DNA from 2 places in the Pseudoalteromonas sp. SS15 genome. Region 2 is predicted to be linked to the other one. Evidence: riboswitches for the same ligand, from Rfam matches in the RefSeq annotation. Region 2 holds a riboswitch; the other holds the start of a gene.

Region 1 (7,750 bases), on a different contig from region 2:
AGAAATTTTACCCATGTTTGGGGTGCTCTCATCACTACCTAAATAATAAAAACCTCGGGCATCATGAATAAGATCGTGACCTAGCGCAGTAAATAAGGCTTGGTAAGCATCAATGTTTTGGTCTAGTTGCTGCCATAAGGTGGTGTCTTGTTCACTGATGTGATACCCGCTAACCAATTTTTTATTGATGGTTTGTAATTCTGATAAATCAGTTAAATTAATGTTTGTCATTCTTTTGTTCTTGCTTGTTGGCGGCATTAAATGGATACAGTTTGAATGTCTGTCCCGAAATAGACACGCTTGTGCGTTGTTCGTCCTGTTGTAATTCGAGATCTGTATCGTTGATTAACTTTTGATATAAAAACAGCATTTCATCGGCTTCGAGATCTGGGTACTGTTCAGATAAGAAACCTAAAATCGCCGTTCGTTTTTTGCCTGTTTTTGAGAAAGTTGTTCTTACATTGTTGTAATCTGGAATATTTGGGCTCTGATAGGCTGGCACATCGTTTTGATCGGGAAGTTCGTATTCGTCATGCTCAAACTCTACTAGGCTTGCCATGTAGGCGACCATGTGGCGTTGTTGGCCTAATGAAAAGCGTTGAATATCAGAGACAAACTCAGGCTGTACGGCACTTAATGTACGATCAACGCCGTTTTTACGAATAAGACCTAGTACTTTAGATGCTTGTCGCGTAATCAGGTTGTTACGTCTTAGTTCTTCTCGCAATGGCATCAGCATATCAGCACTTTTACGCAGACTTTCTCGACCAACTAGATGCATATCAAGAATTCGAGTACGAAGTTGCTCTAGCATACGCTTATCAACACTGCCACGGCCAAAGAGTTCAATGTGTTCTATCTGAGCACTAATTTGCATTTCTATGCGGCTAAAGCAGCGGTGAAAGTCACCTCGTATATCGACCATTTCCAGCATGGGCTCAATATACTCGTCGAATGCCTCTATCACGGCTTTATAACGCTTTTGGAGTGAAACATGGCTAGTATCAGACTTTGCTTGCTCCACAATGTTAAAGATAGCGTTTTCATTGTGATTAAACAGCTTGACGATTTTACGCACTCGCTCGTCCATAATGCGGCTAAAGCGACGTAACTCAGTAAAGTCTCCATCTTCCCCCGATTGTGCTAGGCGGTTACCGAGTCGTTCAAGATCTGTGACTAAAACCGTTATTTCTGCAGCAAGGCCTAAGTCCTCTTCTTGTAATAAGAAACTGATGAACTCAGCAATCGCTCTGTTGATTTCTAATTGTGACGATTTTGCCAGTGGTATGATTATTTCCTGATTTAATAATTTATTAGTTTCCTTGAATATTTTGTCACTTTTCCAATGAGGATTTTTGTTTTTTATGATGTTTTGAACGTCTTTGATGCTGAAGTCAGTCATTTTGAAACGTTTAAACAAAAGCTCAATGACTGACCAGTGTTCAGTGAGCGTATTTAAAACTTTCTTCGCTGGGATCATATTTTTCCACTTTGTGTCTTTTTTGTGAAAAAAGACCGTATTTTATACTTATATTGATAGCTTACATGTACCTGAAATGCTAGAATCTGCGCCGACTTACGTTACCCCACCATTTTTGTTAATTTTTAAACACAGGTTGTTTACGCATTATGGTTACTACTATAATCCTAACACTGATAGCGATAGCTTTTGTGCTCATCGTTATAGAGGATATAATCCATGTAAACAAGGCCAAAACTACACTTTTTTTTGGTACTTTATGTTGGATTATCGCCTTTATCTCTCCGATACATGGTCAAAGCCCAGAAAATGTACAACATGAGCTAAACCACAACATATTAGAGATAGCAACCTTGTGGCTATTTTTAATGGCCACCATGACTTTCGTCGCTTATCTAAACTCTAAAGGCTTTATACAAAATATCGTGCACCGTGTCATGCCATCACAAATCAGTGAACGTAAACTCATGTTCCTGGTGGGCATTGCCGCTTTTGTATTTTCGTCAATTTCAGACAATATTACAGCAACGCTTATTTCATTAGCTGTTGTTATGTCGTTGAAATTAGACCCTAAGAAGCTTATTAAATATGCAACTTTAATCATATTTAGTGTCAACTCAGGGGGAGTATCATTGATCACAGGCGATGTGACAACACTTATGATATTTCTTGCCGATAAAGTAACCATTCCAGACTTATTATTGCTTGTAGCTCCAGCTATTGTGAGTGTAATAGTGTTGGCTACATTGCTGTCATTTGGTATGAATGAAACGATTGTGTTTGAAAAAGAACAAACACGTCGCATTGAGAAAACGGATGTGACAATAGCGTGTATTTTTGCATTAACGGTATTTTCTACTTTATTCTTGAGTGTTGAGTATCAAGTTCCACCTTTGTTAACCATGTTATTTGGTTTGTCACTGATGTTCTTAGTTGCTCAGTTCTTAATGCGTAAAAAAGACGTAAACCGCAAAATTATCGACTACATTCGCGAGATAGAATACGACACGTTACTTTTCTTCGTCGGTATCTTACTGGTCGTTGGCGCATTGAAAGAAGTGGGTTTCTTGGTTAAATTCACTCAGTTGTATGACTATCTAAAACCCGAGTATGCGAATTACATTGTTGGTATTATGTCTGCAGCAGTAGATAACGTGCCTTTAACTGCGGCGCTTTTAAAAGCCGATATCACTATGTCTACACAGCAGTGGCTAATGTTTACCTATGCAACGGGTGTTGGTGGTTCAATGCTAATAATCGGCTCTGCTGCGGGTATAATTGCGATGAACAAGGTTAAAGCACTGACATTTGTGAGCTACTTACGTATGTTCTTTTATCTACTTATAGCTTATTCAGTAGGGTATGTAGGTGCTTATTACGCAGGCATGATGATTTAGAAGCGTTAAGTACAAATTTGTTAAAACAGTACTTGACACCTAGACGTCTAAAAGTTACTTTTTAAAAACCCGCACAAACTTGCTTTTGCGCGGGTTTTATTTTGCCTAAGTTCAGCTTAGATTACGCAAAATAAACAGAAGAGGCGCGAAACTTAGGTAGCTGGTTTGAGGTGACGTATACCGATGACAGTCAGTGAGGGAAGTGTTCGCCGAGAAGAATATCAGTACGTCGCTGCTATTTTTCGGTTTACGAGGCTGAATCCTCGGAACTGTCACCGATTTATGGTGGAGAGCTTCTGGCAATGAGCATATCAAATCTATCCGTATATTCTTGCCGAGTTCTCCTTATTGATGTTGAACACACAGTGTTCATAAAGGAGATAAAATGACTTCCCAGTTCACAGTTGCTAAGTTTGGTGGTACAAGTGTCGCCAATTTTGAAGCAATGCATCGCTGTGCACAAATTATTCATGATGATAATCAAGTACGTATTGTAGTAGTGAGTGCCAGTGCTGGTGTTACTAATCACCTAGTGACATTAACTCAGCAAAAAGCTGATTTAGCAGAGCGTAAAACCCTTGTTAAAGCTGTACTTGATATCCAGGACGCCATTTTAGAAAAACTGACACTAGATGCAGACTTAGCAACCGGCTTTTCTCAAACAATTATCGAGTTTGAGCAACTGGCTGAACTCCCTGCGTTAAGCGCACAGCAGTGTGATGAAATGCTTAGTTTTGGTGAGCGCTTATCATCTTTTTTATTTACTCAAGTGTTACGTAACCTAGGTGTTGCTGCTGACAGGTTTGATGTACGCCAAGTACTTAAAACTGATAACCAATTTGGTAAAGCAACGCCTGACGTGAGTGCAACTGCAAACGCAGCAGAGCAGCATTTAATGCCACAACTTGCAGACAAAGTGCTAGTCACCCAAGGTTTTATTGGCAGTGATACGTATGGTCAGACAACAACGCTAGGTCGAGGTGGTTCAGATTATAGTGCTGCGTTACTGGCTGAAGCGATAGGTGCACAAAGTGTACAGATATGGACTGATGTTGTAGGCATATTCAGCACAGATCCTCGTTTATGTAAAAAAGCGTCACCGATTGCACGATTGAGCTTTGATGAAGCGGCTGAGATGGCCACTTTTGGTGCAAAGGTATTACACCCAGCAACCATTTTACCAGCTAGTCGCAGTGGTATTGCAGTCTTTGTTGGTTCTAGCCGCGAACCTCAAGCTGGCGGTACTTGGATTGAAAAAGAAACTGAATCAAAAGCTGGGATCAGAGCTGTTACACAACGTAAGAATCAGATTCTTTTAACATTAAAGAGCCCAGAAATGTTATTAGCAAGTGGTTTTTTAGCGCGAATTTTTACTATTTTAAGTAAATATAATATCTCGGTAGATTTGGTAACCACTTCTGAGATCAGTGTTGCCATCACACTTGATAATGCATTGAGTTCATCTAGACCTGAACTTGATCAAGCGTGTTTAGAAGAGCTGAGTGAATTCTGTCATGTAACTGTAGAAACAAATCTGACATTGGTTGCCCTGATAGGTTCTGAGATCCAGCTTCGTCAACACGAAGTGAATTTTATGAATGTACTTAAAGACTTCAATATTCGATTAATTTGCCATGGCGCTAGTAAACACAATTTGTGTTTCTTAGTTGAGCAAAGTGAATCAGATAAGGTTGTTCAATCAATTCATGCGCAACTTTTAGAAGCTTGCTGATAACCTGCTTACAATTTAAAAGCATTATGATCGGTCATTCTGTTCAACTTTGACCGATTTTTTGTTTATACATGCCATAGCCAATTATCACAAATACTATAGAGATTGCTATACATTGCTCGATTAATGTAATTGATGATTCATTCTCAATGAAACGTAACGTATCGTTGACTATAAATACATTAACTACAGAAAGGTTGCTTGCGAGCAAAAAGCACATTGGCGCACTTTGACTGTAACTCACGCAAACAATTAGCCCAATTAGAGTGATGAAATAACCGAATACCGACATTGCGCCCGGCACAAAAGCGGGGAGTAAAGAAAGTAAAGCGAGTCTATGCCCTAATTTTGGTAATAACATTGCGAATTCCTTGTGAGTGGATCTGGCGAAAATCAGATTACAGAAGATTTTCTTCACTATGCAAATTTATTTAGCCTTATTACTAATAGCTTGTAGTAATTAAACGCAGTCTATTAGCAAAATCAGCTAAGTTGCGTATAATCGTCACTTAACAATAATAAACATATAGATGTATAAATGGCTCAATTGCGTGATGGCTTTCAAAGTCGCTTAGGCTTTGTTTTGGCAGCAGCTGGTGCTGCTGTAGGGCTTGGAAATATTTGGGGCTTTCCCACCCAAGCTGCAAACCATGGTGGTGGTGCATTCTTATTAGTGTACTTTGTGGTTATATTTCTCTTGGCATTACCAGCTTTGTACACTGAGTTGTATATAGGTCACCAAGCACAATCTAATCCAGTTAAAGCACTTAAACAAGCATGGCAGGATAGCAACCCTAAAGTGGGCGCTACAGCAGGTTATGTAGGCCTATGTGGTGCCATTGTGATGTTAAGTTTTTATTCGATCGTTGCTGGTTGGATGCTGGCCTTTTCACTTGAGCCACTTGCAAGGCTATTAGAACTAGATGAATTCGCAACATTCTTAAAAGGTGATTCAACATTGCGGAATTTCATTTTCACCCCGCTTATGTTGTTGCTTACTGCCAGTATCATTTTGCAAGGTGTTAAGTCTGGTATAGAGGCATGGTCTAGAAGATTAATGCCTTTATTATTGTTATTACTTGTAGGTTTAATCGGCTATATGGCAACGCTTGACGGTGCTATAGAAGGCTTTAAGGCTTATTTAGTACCAGATTTTTCAAAAGTAACAGATCCTGATTTGGTTATTGCTGCTATGGGTCAAGCTTTCTTCTCACTTTCATTAGGGGTTGGCTGCATGATGATCTATGGCTCGTATTTAAAACCAAATGAAAATTTACCTAAATTAACAGCAAGTGTTGCCTTGCTTGATACTGGTGTTGCTTTTCTTGCAGGTTTATTAATCATTCCTGCAATATTTGTTGCACAGCAAAGTGGCGTTGAGGTTTTTCAAGATGGTAAGTTGATCGGGGAAGGGCGCTTGATTTTTGCTGTTTTGCCAGAGCTATTTATAAACATGGGGCAAATTGGCTTATTTGTAGGTCTAACCTTTTTCGTACTTATGTCTATTGCTTCATTAACTTCTACAATATCTTCTACTGAAATACCCGTTTCTTTTTTAGTAGAAAACCATGGTTTGAAACGAAAAAGTGCCACAATTTGGGTAACTCTAGTGATTATGTTGGTTTCAACGACGATTATACTTAATTTTGAATGGCTATTTGGTTTAATTATCAGTGTCTTCACACAATATCAATTACCTTTAATGGGACTGTTCTACTTTTTGACAGTCGGCTGGATGTGGCAAAGAGGCAATAAGCTTTTAGAAGCAAGTAGCGGTTTTCATTATTACTTTGCGCAATATGTTCGCTTTGTATGCCCGGTATTAATGACCGCGGTGTTTGTGAATGTAGCTTTGAAATAGGCAATATGATCAAGCAAAGCCAAGCTAGTTTGTATTAAGTAGAAAGCACTTACACATTAAAAATTTATAATTTAGCCCTGACATTTGTTGGGGCTTTTTTATGTTTATTAATTTATTTAAAAACCAATTAAGAATATAAAGAGCATTCCTAAATCGCCTAAGCTGTGAATAACAAATTAAATGACAGCGGCTAATCTCAATTAAAACGGCTTGTACTTACACAAAAAACTGATGTGTAAATTCGCCTTGTTTTCTAAAGATTATAGTCTGATGGTGTGGATTTTTTAAGCAATGTTTCAGGGGTTATTTCAAACAGACTGAGGTTGAAACTTATCCAAGTTTAGAGGAATTTAAACTGCTGTGAGCAGAGCCAAAAGTAATAGGCTTCTTAGTGGAACTGAAATTAAAGCTGCGAACTGTAGTTTATTAATCTTCGAGGGTAATCAGGGCTTTTGTGCATAATCTCTAAATTTTTTACTGCTCGATAGGTAGGGTATCAAAAGAAGTTATAAGAGAGCACTAATGTTTATCGATAACGTAAAATGAAGCGTGCTAAATGATTAAGTCAGTTTAAGATAAATTTGGCGCAAAAAAATAGCCAGTGAAAACTGGCTATTTTCTGATGAATATTTAGTTGCAGTAGTTGTCTACAAACGTTAGGTCATTAATGTGTTCAGGTGCATCCATGACATAGGTTGCAACCGCTGTTTGTGGGTTTACACTGTAAATTTTAGCGTTCTCTCCAGACACTCGACCTGATACGTATAGCGTACCGTTATCAGAAATTGCCAAGCCAGACGCCCAATTAATACCGTGATGACCGATTAATGTCAGCGCCATAGTACTGTCATCAATCGTGTAAAGTGACTTGCCAGTTAACACATAAAGCGTGTTGTTGTCTGCAGAGTAGGCAACATCACCGTGTGAGAATGTGTCACCTGAAAAACGCATTTTACCTAAAACTGTTTTCTCGCCAGTTTGTAAGTCGTAGTCGTACATATATGTTTTGCTGGTAGCACGCAGAGATTGACCGTCAGCTGTAACTGCAGAACGATAGATAGGCCATGAAGTGGCATCAGCTTCAGCAGTTTGAGTACCGGTTTCAAGATCTATTGACCATAGCTTAGATGCTTTAGTTTTTGAATCTAATTGTTCCATGAAATATAGCTTGCCGTTGTGGCTAGCAATGTTAGATGCGGTGTTTTGTGCGCCAGCAACAACACTGAAAGTTTTAGATTCAAGATCGAATTTGTATACGTAACCTGTTTCTAGGTCGCCAT
Region 2 (7,750 bases):
GTGATATGCTGACGTAGCTGTGTGCTCAAAAAGCTCATTAGCGTAATACCTCTTCAAGGATTAAAGACGCATCGCTTTGCTCATCGCGGTATTTAACAATTAACGCACATGACATGCTTAAGCCCTGCTCGCGGCCCCATGCACTTGAAGATGGACGAGAACCCGGAATAACAATCGCATTCTCAGGAATTGGCTCGCCTTTTTCTAATACGCGCTCGTTCACACAGTCATAAACAGGAATGGTTGCAGATAAACGGACACCTGGTGCAAGTACAGCCCCTTTCTTAACAACTACACCTTCAACGATCACACAGCCAGCACCGATGAACGCATCATCTTCGATAACCACTGGGCTGGCGCCAACAGGCTCTAATACACCGCCTAGTTGCACAGCTGCACTTAGGTGCACGTTTTTACCTACTTGTGCGCATGAGCCAACTAGCGCATGGCTGTCTACCATAGTACCTTCATCGATGAATGCACCGATGTTTACATACGCTGGTGGCATAATGATTGTGCCAGATGCCACATAGGCGCCGCGACGCACACTTGAGCCACCTGGTACCATACGTACGTTTTGTTCTGCATTGAAACCTTGTGGTGCTAAGTTATCTTTATCTACAAAGCCACCTGGGAATTCAACGTTCGTGCCGTTTCTGAATGCTTCTAAAATGCCTTGTTTTACTTCTACGTTGGCGTGCCAGTTGCCTTGCTCGTCTTGAGTTGCCGCACGTACGCTACCGTTTTCTAAATTGTTTAATAGTTCTAACCAGCTCATGTTTTACTGCCTTAATTCCAAGATAAAATTGTGTCGTTTGCACGCTCAATCGCTGCATTACATTGCAGTTCTAGGTGCGTAAGAGGAGGACGAAGATTCGGTGTTGCCAGAGTTCCTTGTTGGTGCATGAGCACTTTGACAGGAATTGGGTTGGCGACACTAAACAAGCTATTTACGGCTTGCGTCCAAGTGGTGAATAAGTTCGGATAAGTACCTGCTAAAGAGCGGCGCACGAATTCAGCGGTTTGCGCTGGCCAGGCATTGGCTGCAACCGAAACTAGGCCTTTTGCGCCTGCCTGAGCAAAGTAAGGGATCAACCCATCGTCGCCACTGTAAATGGCCAGCTCAGGGGCAGCTTCACGGAATTGCTCAAACTTACTGATGTCACCGCTGGCTTCTTTTAACGCCCATAAGTTGTCGTGGTGTGCGAGGTTTTTGAGCACTTGTGGTGACACTTCGACGGCACTGCGACCCGGTACGTTGTAAAGCATACAAGGTAAGTCAGTGGCGTTAAGTAATGCATCAAACCACTGAGTCTGACCAATTACACCCGGTTTGGCATAAAGCGGTGAACCAAGTAGGTAAGCGTGAATAGGGTGCTGATTGCAAAACTCAACCCAAGCTAATTGTTCTTGTAAGTTGATACCACCTACCGCAACCATAAGGGGTACGTTAGGGGTCAAGTTACAAACAAATTCAACAATCGCTTGTTGTTCAGGCAGCGTAAGTGCTAAGCCTTCACCTGTGCTACCAAGCAATAAGATGCCATTACCAGCTTGTTCTTGCTGGCGAACGAGTACTGTGAGTGTGTCAAAATCAACTTGGTCTTGCGCGTCAAAAGGCGTAACCAAAGCCGTCCATAACGGATAGTTGGATAAATCGTGTTGTGATTTCATCTCTACCGAACTTATATCATGTTCGGAGTAAGGAGGGTGTCCACACTTCGAACAATTAAAATTCGAAGAGCAATGGACTTAAAAAAGATAAGGCAAACTGGCCTTATTTATTCTAAGACCAGAAGCTCTCCACCAAAATTCTTGCGTCTTGCGCAATTGGTGACAGTCGCTGGGATTCAGCCCAGTCGCCCGAAGTAAACGTCTAGCAAATACGCTTGCTTCTCGGCGTTAATTCCCCTCGCTACGGCATCAATGGAGTTTGCTCTCCTCAACCGCGCTACCTGAATAACGCACCTCTTCCAGCCCTGGCAGCCGAGACAATGCTCCACTGCGCTCAAATAGGGTGAGGCGGCATTGAAACATTTTAGCCGTCTAGGTGTCAAGCAAAGTGGATTAAAAAATCATCTCTTTAAAACCTGAGGTTATAAACATGGGTGTAAAAGAGATCAAAAAGCCCGGTGCAAGACCGGGCAAAGGGAGTTTGTTAATTTAAGAGACGTGGCTTAGTGGCGCACTTTGATATTGCCTACACCCACTTCAACTTCTAAGTTATATTGGCCAGAGCCGAAGTATTCTGTTTGTGAGCTGACCATTTTCTTATGAGATTGAGCTTTGCCCGCAAAGCCAGATAGACTCGTTTTACCTACACCGGATTCAAGGTTAACTTGTTTGAAGTCATCAATGGCTGTGTCGATACGCACTTTGCCCACACCAACTTCAACATCCGCAGTATTTTCAAGTGCTTGTATTTCAATTTTACCGACACCGACTTCAACATCTAGACGCATACTTTTAGGTACTTTGACCTCCCAAGTTTGCTCTAAATTATCATCATCAATAGACAGTGATAACTCTTGGCGTTGACGCGAAGATTTTAGCTGTACTGTGCTTAAATCGACTTTATCAGTAAACCAGCCATCATTATCTTTTGGCTCTAAACGAATGGTGACTTGGATTTGATCGCCATCGTAGCTCGTCATTTCTAGGCTGCCGACTGGAAAATCAATTTCTAATTCTGTGCTGTTTTCAAGATTAAATGATTGCTCAATTGTTCTAGAATCTTCGGCCCAAACTGGCGCAGAAATAACAGCAGAGGTTAAAGCAGCTAATAATAATTTTTTCATCGTCGTCACCCTGATTGATGTTGTTTAATAAGTTAGACGACAGGTGGGTTGAAAAAGGTTTAAAAGAATTTAAAAAATTTTTAAGGCAACAGCGAAAAGAAATGCGATTGCCTTAGCGGTAGCTTTTTAACTGGCTGATTTATAAGCGAGTTACATTAAAGCCTTGTGCTTTTAATTGAGTGATTAAGCCATGCTTTTCAGGTAAGTGAAGGGCACCCACAGCAATAAATAACGACTCTTTTGTTAATCTTGGAGCTAATTGCTCAACCCAATTATTATTACGCTGAGTCAGCATTACCTCTTCACTGAACTTACCATAGTCTGAATCATCAAAGCTAAGTTGGTAATACTTGTTTAAGGTGTCCATATCGCCTTTTTTCCAGGCATTAACCAAATCTAGAAAGTAGTGTTCAACATCTTTTAATTGCGCAAGCGTAGTGCTTATCATCAAGTCGCTTTTTACGCCTAGTGAGCTCAGCATTTCAAGTTGTTGCTCTAAAGTTTCTAACTCGCCGATAGGTTTATTGTGCTTTTTAGCATGGGCAATGACCTGTTTGTCGATCCCATAGTCTTCTAGGTAGCCCAGGTTTTGATACTCAATCTGCATCATAGTGACCATCACAGCCCAAGGTGCTAGGTTTTCAAAAAGCGCAATATTGATCTGTTTTGCTGCAAAATATTGCTTTAATGCTTCGAAGTGCTCGGTGCTTATTTCATCTTTTAACGTTCTACCGTGCGGTAAAGTCATAAAAGGAATGGAGCGTTTTTGTATTTCAAATGCGTTGAGTGCCTCAACGTTTACTTCAACGATAACTTCATCAGTTTGCTCAATCGCTTGTGTGATTTTCTTTGGTAAACCATCCATGCTTTTATCACCAACATGAACCGTGCCAAATAAATAAGATGTGACACCCGCTTTTTCGACCTTGAACAGGGCCGGAGAAAGTGCGACGGAGTGACTAGAAAAGCCAATTAAAAAAGCTAAAAGCAGCGTAAAAAAAACGCGGTTTACAGTGCTGAACATAGTATTCCCTTGTAAAAAAATTTCCCCAACATAATAACAAGTTTGTATAAAAAAGGGAGATTTGGTGATTTTTTGAATAAACAAAAAATGTGTTGTTAAATTTTGTATGTATTGAATAAGGCGGAGTTATTTTAAGTTGGTTGGATATTTATTTCTTATTTTTAATTTTATTGGATTTTAAATGCACCTGGCGATGCTTTAAATCTGTAAATAACATAGGGTTTGCTGTTGACTTAATAGGCAACTCGCGGTACTAATAGAAAAAGAACGCAACGCGATGAATATTGTATACCGTTGCCGTAAATAATTCAGGTGATTTTTAAATGCTCAAAACAGCACATTCTCTACTAGTCGTGATTATCAACGTGGTGATTATTATTACCGCGGGGGCTGGTTAGTGCTGAAAGAAAAGTATTAAGCAAAAAGCCCCCCGCACTGAAAAGTCCGGGGGGCTTTTTCGTTTTAGGGTCGAATTTAAGTTAAATAGCAGTCAGATTGGGAATGAGGAACGAAGATGACAGGCGCAGAGTTACTAATAGATTTACTAGCCAAACATGGCGTTAAAGAGGTATTTGGTTACCCTGGTGGGGCAATCATGCCAATCTACGATGCGTTGTATGGCGCGCCTGTCAAACATTACCTAACTCGTCATGAGCAAGGTGCGGGATTTGCGGCAGTAGGGTATGCCCGCAGTACTGGCAAGTTAGGGGTATGTTTTGCTACGTCGGGCCCAGGCGCAACTAACTTAATCACCTCACTTGCCGATGCCATGATGGACTCAGTGCCTGTGTTGGCCATCACAGGGCAAGTTCCTACGGCGGCTATCGGTTCTGACGCATTCCAAGAAGTTGACGTGTTAGGTATGTCTTTGTCATGTACAAAACACAGTTACATGGTTGAGCGCGCTGAAGACTTAGCTGAGGTATTGCAAGAAGCCATGCATTTAGCGTTATCAGGTCGTCCGGGCCCTGTGTTGGTTGATATTCCAAAAGACATTCAGCTAGCACAAGTGCCATTTCACCCTTGGCTTGCGCTTGAAGAAGAAGCGCCCGAGCTCGACATGAACGAAGTTGTCAAAGCGGAGCAACTGCTAGCACAAGCGAAAAAACCGGTGGCTTATGTGGGTGGTGGTGTGCACAACGCGAACGCGCAAGCTGAGCTGATGCAATTTTTAAATAAAACACACATGCCAGCTGTTTCAACATTAAAAGCGCTAGGCAGTGTTTTACCTGACTATGAATATGATTTAGGCATGTTAGGTATGCATGGTGGTCAAGCTGCCAACCTCGCTGTACAAGAATGTGATGTTTTAGTCTGTATCGGCGCGCGTTTTGACGACCGCGTAACAGGTAACTTGGCTAAGTTTGCATCGAAGGCGAAAGTAATCCATCTTGATATTGACCCAGCAGAAGTTGGCAAGCGCAAACCTGCTGCGGCATCTATGATTGGCGACCTTAAAGCCACTATTCCTCATCTAGCATGCTTTGTGACAGATACACAGTGGTTAGCACACACTTCTCAAATGAAAAAAACGCATGCTTGGCGTTATGACTACCCGGGCGAAAAAGTCTTTGCGCCTTATCTATTAAATGAACTCAGTAAGCGTATGCCGAATACTGGCGTGGTGTGTTGTGATGTGGGCCAGCACCAAATGTGGGTGGCGCAGCATATGAAATTCACCAGCCCACACAACCATTTAAGCAGTGGCGGTGCAGGTACCATGGGCTTTGGTCTACCCGCGGCAATCGGTGCACAGATCGCACGCCCTGATGACATGGTGATCACTGTATCTGGTGATGGGTCGATCATGATGAACATTCAAGAGTTGGCCACCATCCGCAGAAATAATCTTCCTGTAAAGATCTTAATATTAGATAACCAAAGACTCGGTATGGTAAGGCAGTGGCAACAGCTGTTTTTTGAAGGGCGTTACAGTGAAACGAACTTATCGGATAACCCTGATTTTGTGCAGCTTGCAGCTGTTTTTGGTATTCCGGGACAAACTATTACCCATGCAAGCGAAGTAGATGCGGCGGTGGATGCGCTAGTGGCATCTGAAGGGCCTTATATCTTACACGCTTGTATCGATGATAAAGAAAACGTATGGCCGCTGGTTCCACCGGGTGCCGCAAATGATGAAATGATGACGGAGAATGCATAATGAAACACCAACTAAATATTGCTGTAAAACAACAAAGTGTCGCAATTGAACGTTTCTTACGTGTGGTCCGTCACCGTGGATTCCAGTTATTAGACCTAGCCTTGGAAGGACAAGATGAATTGTTTCAAGTCAAAATGACCGTGGACAGTGACAAACCCATCTATCTATTAACCTCGCAACTGAGTAAGCTGGTTGAGGTAAAACAGGTTGAGTTGCAACCAATGCAGCAACAGGCTATTGGATAATCGTTCTATATTAAGAGCGAAAGAAAAGAATAATTAATACAAGGTAATAAACATGAGTAATAAATCTGACCTGATCTGGTTCAATGGTGAAATGGTACCGTCTGAGCAAGCGACGACCCACGTATTAAGCCATGCGCTTCACTATGGTAGTTCAGTGTTTGAGGGGGTGCGTGCCTACGACACACCAAAAGGTCCGGCGATTTTCCGTTTACAAGATCACACTAAACGTTTATTCGACTCTGCAAAAATCTATCGTATGCAGATCCCTTACACGGCTGAAGAAATCAATGAAGCCTGTAAAGCGGCGGTACGTGAGAATGGTTTAAAGAATGCCTACTTACGTCCATTCGCATTCTTAGGCAATGTGGGTTTGGGTGTAAATCCTAAATCACACAAAGCCGATGTTGCAGTTGCAGCAATGGAATGGGGCACTTACTTAGGCGATGGCGCATTAGAGGCAGGTGTTGATGCCTGTATTTCTTCTTGGAATCGTTTAGCACCAAATACCATGCCGACAGCGGCTAAAGCTGGTGGTAACTATTTATCTTCACAACTTATCTCAGGTGAAGCAAAGCGTAATGGTTATGTTGAAGGTATTGCGTTAGATGTGAACGGTTACCTGAGTGAAGGCGCAGGTGAAAACTTATTCATCATCAAAAATGGCGTGTTATTCACACCCCCTACCACAGCGGCAATTTTACCGGGTTTGACGCGTGACACCATGATGCACCTTGCCCGCAAAGCTGGTTTAGAAGTGCGCGAAGAGCCGATTGCACGTGAAGCACTTTATCTTGCAGATGAATTCTTCATGACAGGAACAGCGGCAGAAGTGACGCCGGTTCGCAGCGTAGACCAGATTGAAATTGGCACGGGTAAACGTGGTGAGATCACTGAGCTATTACAAAGCGCTTACTTTGACTTAGTAAAAGGTCAAAGTGAAGACGAAAACGGTTGGTTAACTTATATCGACTAAGACGCGATTGAGCGTTTGAGGTATGGCTGCGACCTTAATTGCAGCCAACGAATTGAATATTGGGAATGAGGAAAGTCGGCAAGCAACCAGAAACTGCCGCATATTATTGAGGGCTAAACCATGGCTAAACTACGTAGTAAGACCACCACTGAAGGTAGACAACGCGCAGGTGCTCGCGCACTTTGGCGTGCAACAGGGATGACAGACAGTGACTTCGAAAAACCGATCATTGCTGTTGTGAACTCTTATACGCAGTTTGTACCGGGTCATGTTCACCTCAACCAGCTTAGCGATTTAATGGCGGATGCCATTCGTGAAGCGGGCGGTGTGCCTCGAGAATTCAACACCATTGCCATCGACGACGGTATCGCCATGGGTCACGGTGGTATGCTTTACTCACTGCCTTCTCGCGACCTGATTGCTGATTCAGTTGAGTATATGGTGAATGCGCACTGTGCTGATGCCATGGTGTGTATTTCTAACTGTGACAAGATCACCCCAGGGATGTTACTGGCGGCACTGCGTTTAAACATTCCGGTGATCTTTGTT

What was found. Region 2 has a riboswitch for lysine ahead of dapA (4-hydroxy-tetrahydrodipicolinate synthase). Riboswitches for the same ligand answer to the same signal wherever they lie in the genome.
Region 1: another riboswitch for lysine. It lies ahead of lysC (lysine-sensitive aspartokinase 3); the one in region 2 lies ahead of dapA (4-hydroxy-tetrahydrodipicolinate synthase).

The regions. Positions count from the first base shown of each region.
Region 1 is NZ_JBMMUD010000001.1:54,013-61,762, forward strand. Features, by position in the region: gene AAEU28_RS00250 (condensin complex protein MksE) at 1-231, opposite strand, end outside; gene AAEU28_RS00255 (hypothetical protein) at 218-1,480, opposite strand; gene nhaD (sodium:proton antiporter NhaD) at 1,630-2,877, shown strand; lysine riboswitch at 3,008-3,181, shown strand; gene lysC (lysine-sensitive aspartokinase 3) at 3,263-4,609, shown strand; gene AAEU28_RS00270 (hypothetical protein) at 4,653-4,970, opposite strand; gene AAEU28_RS00275 (sodium-dependent transporter) at 5,148-6,470, shown strand; gene AAEU28_RS00280 (DUF642 domain-containing protein) at 7,101-7,750, opposite strand, start outside.
Region 2 is NZ_JBMMUD010000007.1:47,924-55,673, reverse strand. Features, by position in the region: gene AAEU28_RS15075 (PLP-dependent decarboxylase) at 1-38, opposite strand, end outside; gene AAEU28_RS15070 (2,3,4,5-tetrahydropyridine-2,6-dicarboxylate N-succinyltransferase) at 38-778, opposite strand; gene dapA (4-hydroxy-tetrahydrodipicolinate synthase) at 790-1,674, opposite strand; lysine riboswitch at 1,789-1,981, opposite strand; gene AAEU28_RS15060 (hypothetical protein) at 2,178-2,798, opposite strand; gene AAEU28_RS15055 (TraB/GumN family protein) at 2,938-3,822, opposite strand; gene ilvG (acetolactate synthase 2 catalytic subunit) at 4,337-5,983, shown strand; gene ilvM (acetolactate synthase 2 small subunit) at 5,983-6,228, shown strand; gene AAEU28_RS15040 (branched-chain amino acid transaminase) at 6,281-7,201, shown strand; gene ilvD (dihydroxy-acid dehydratase) at 7,322-7,750, shown strand, end outside.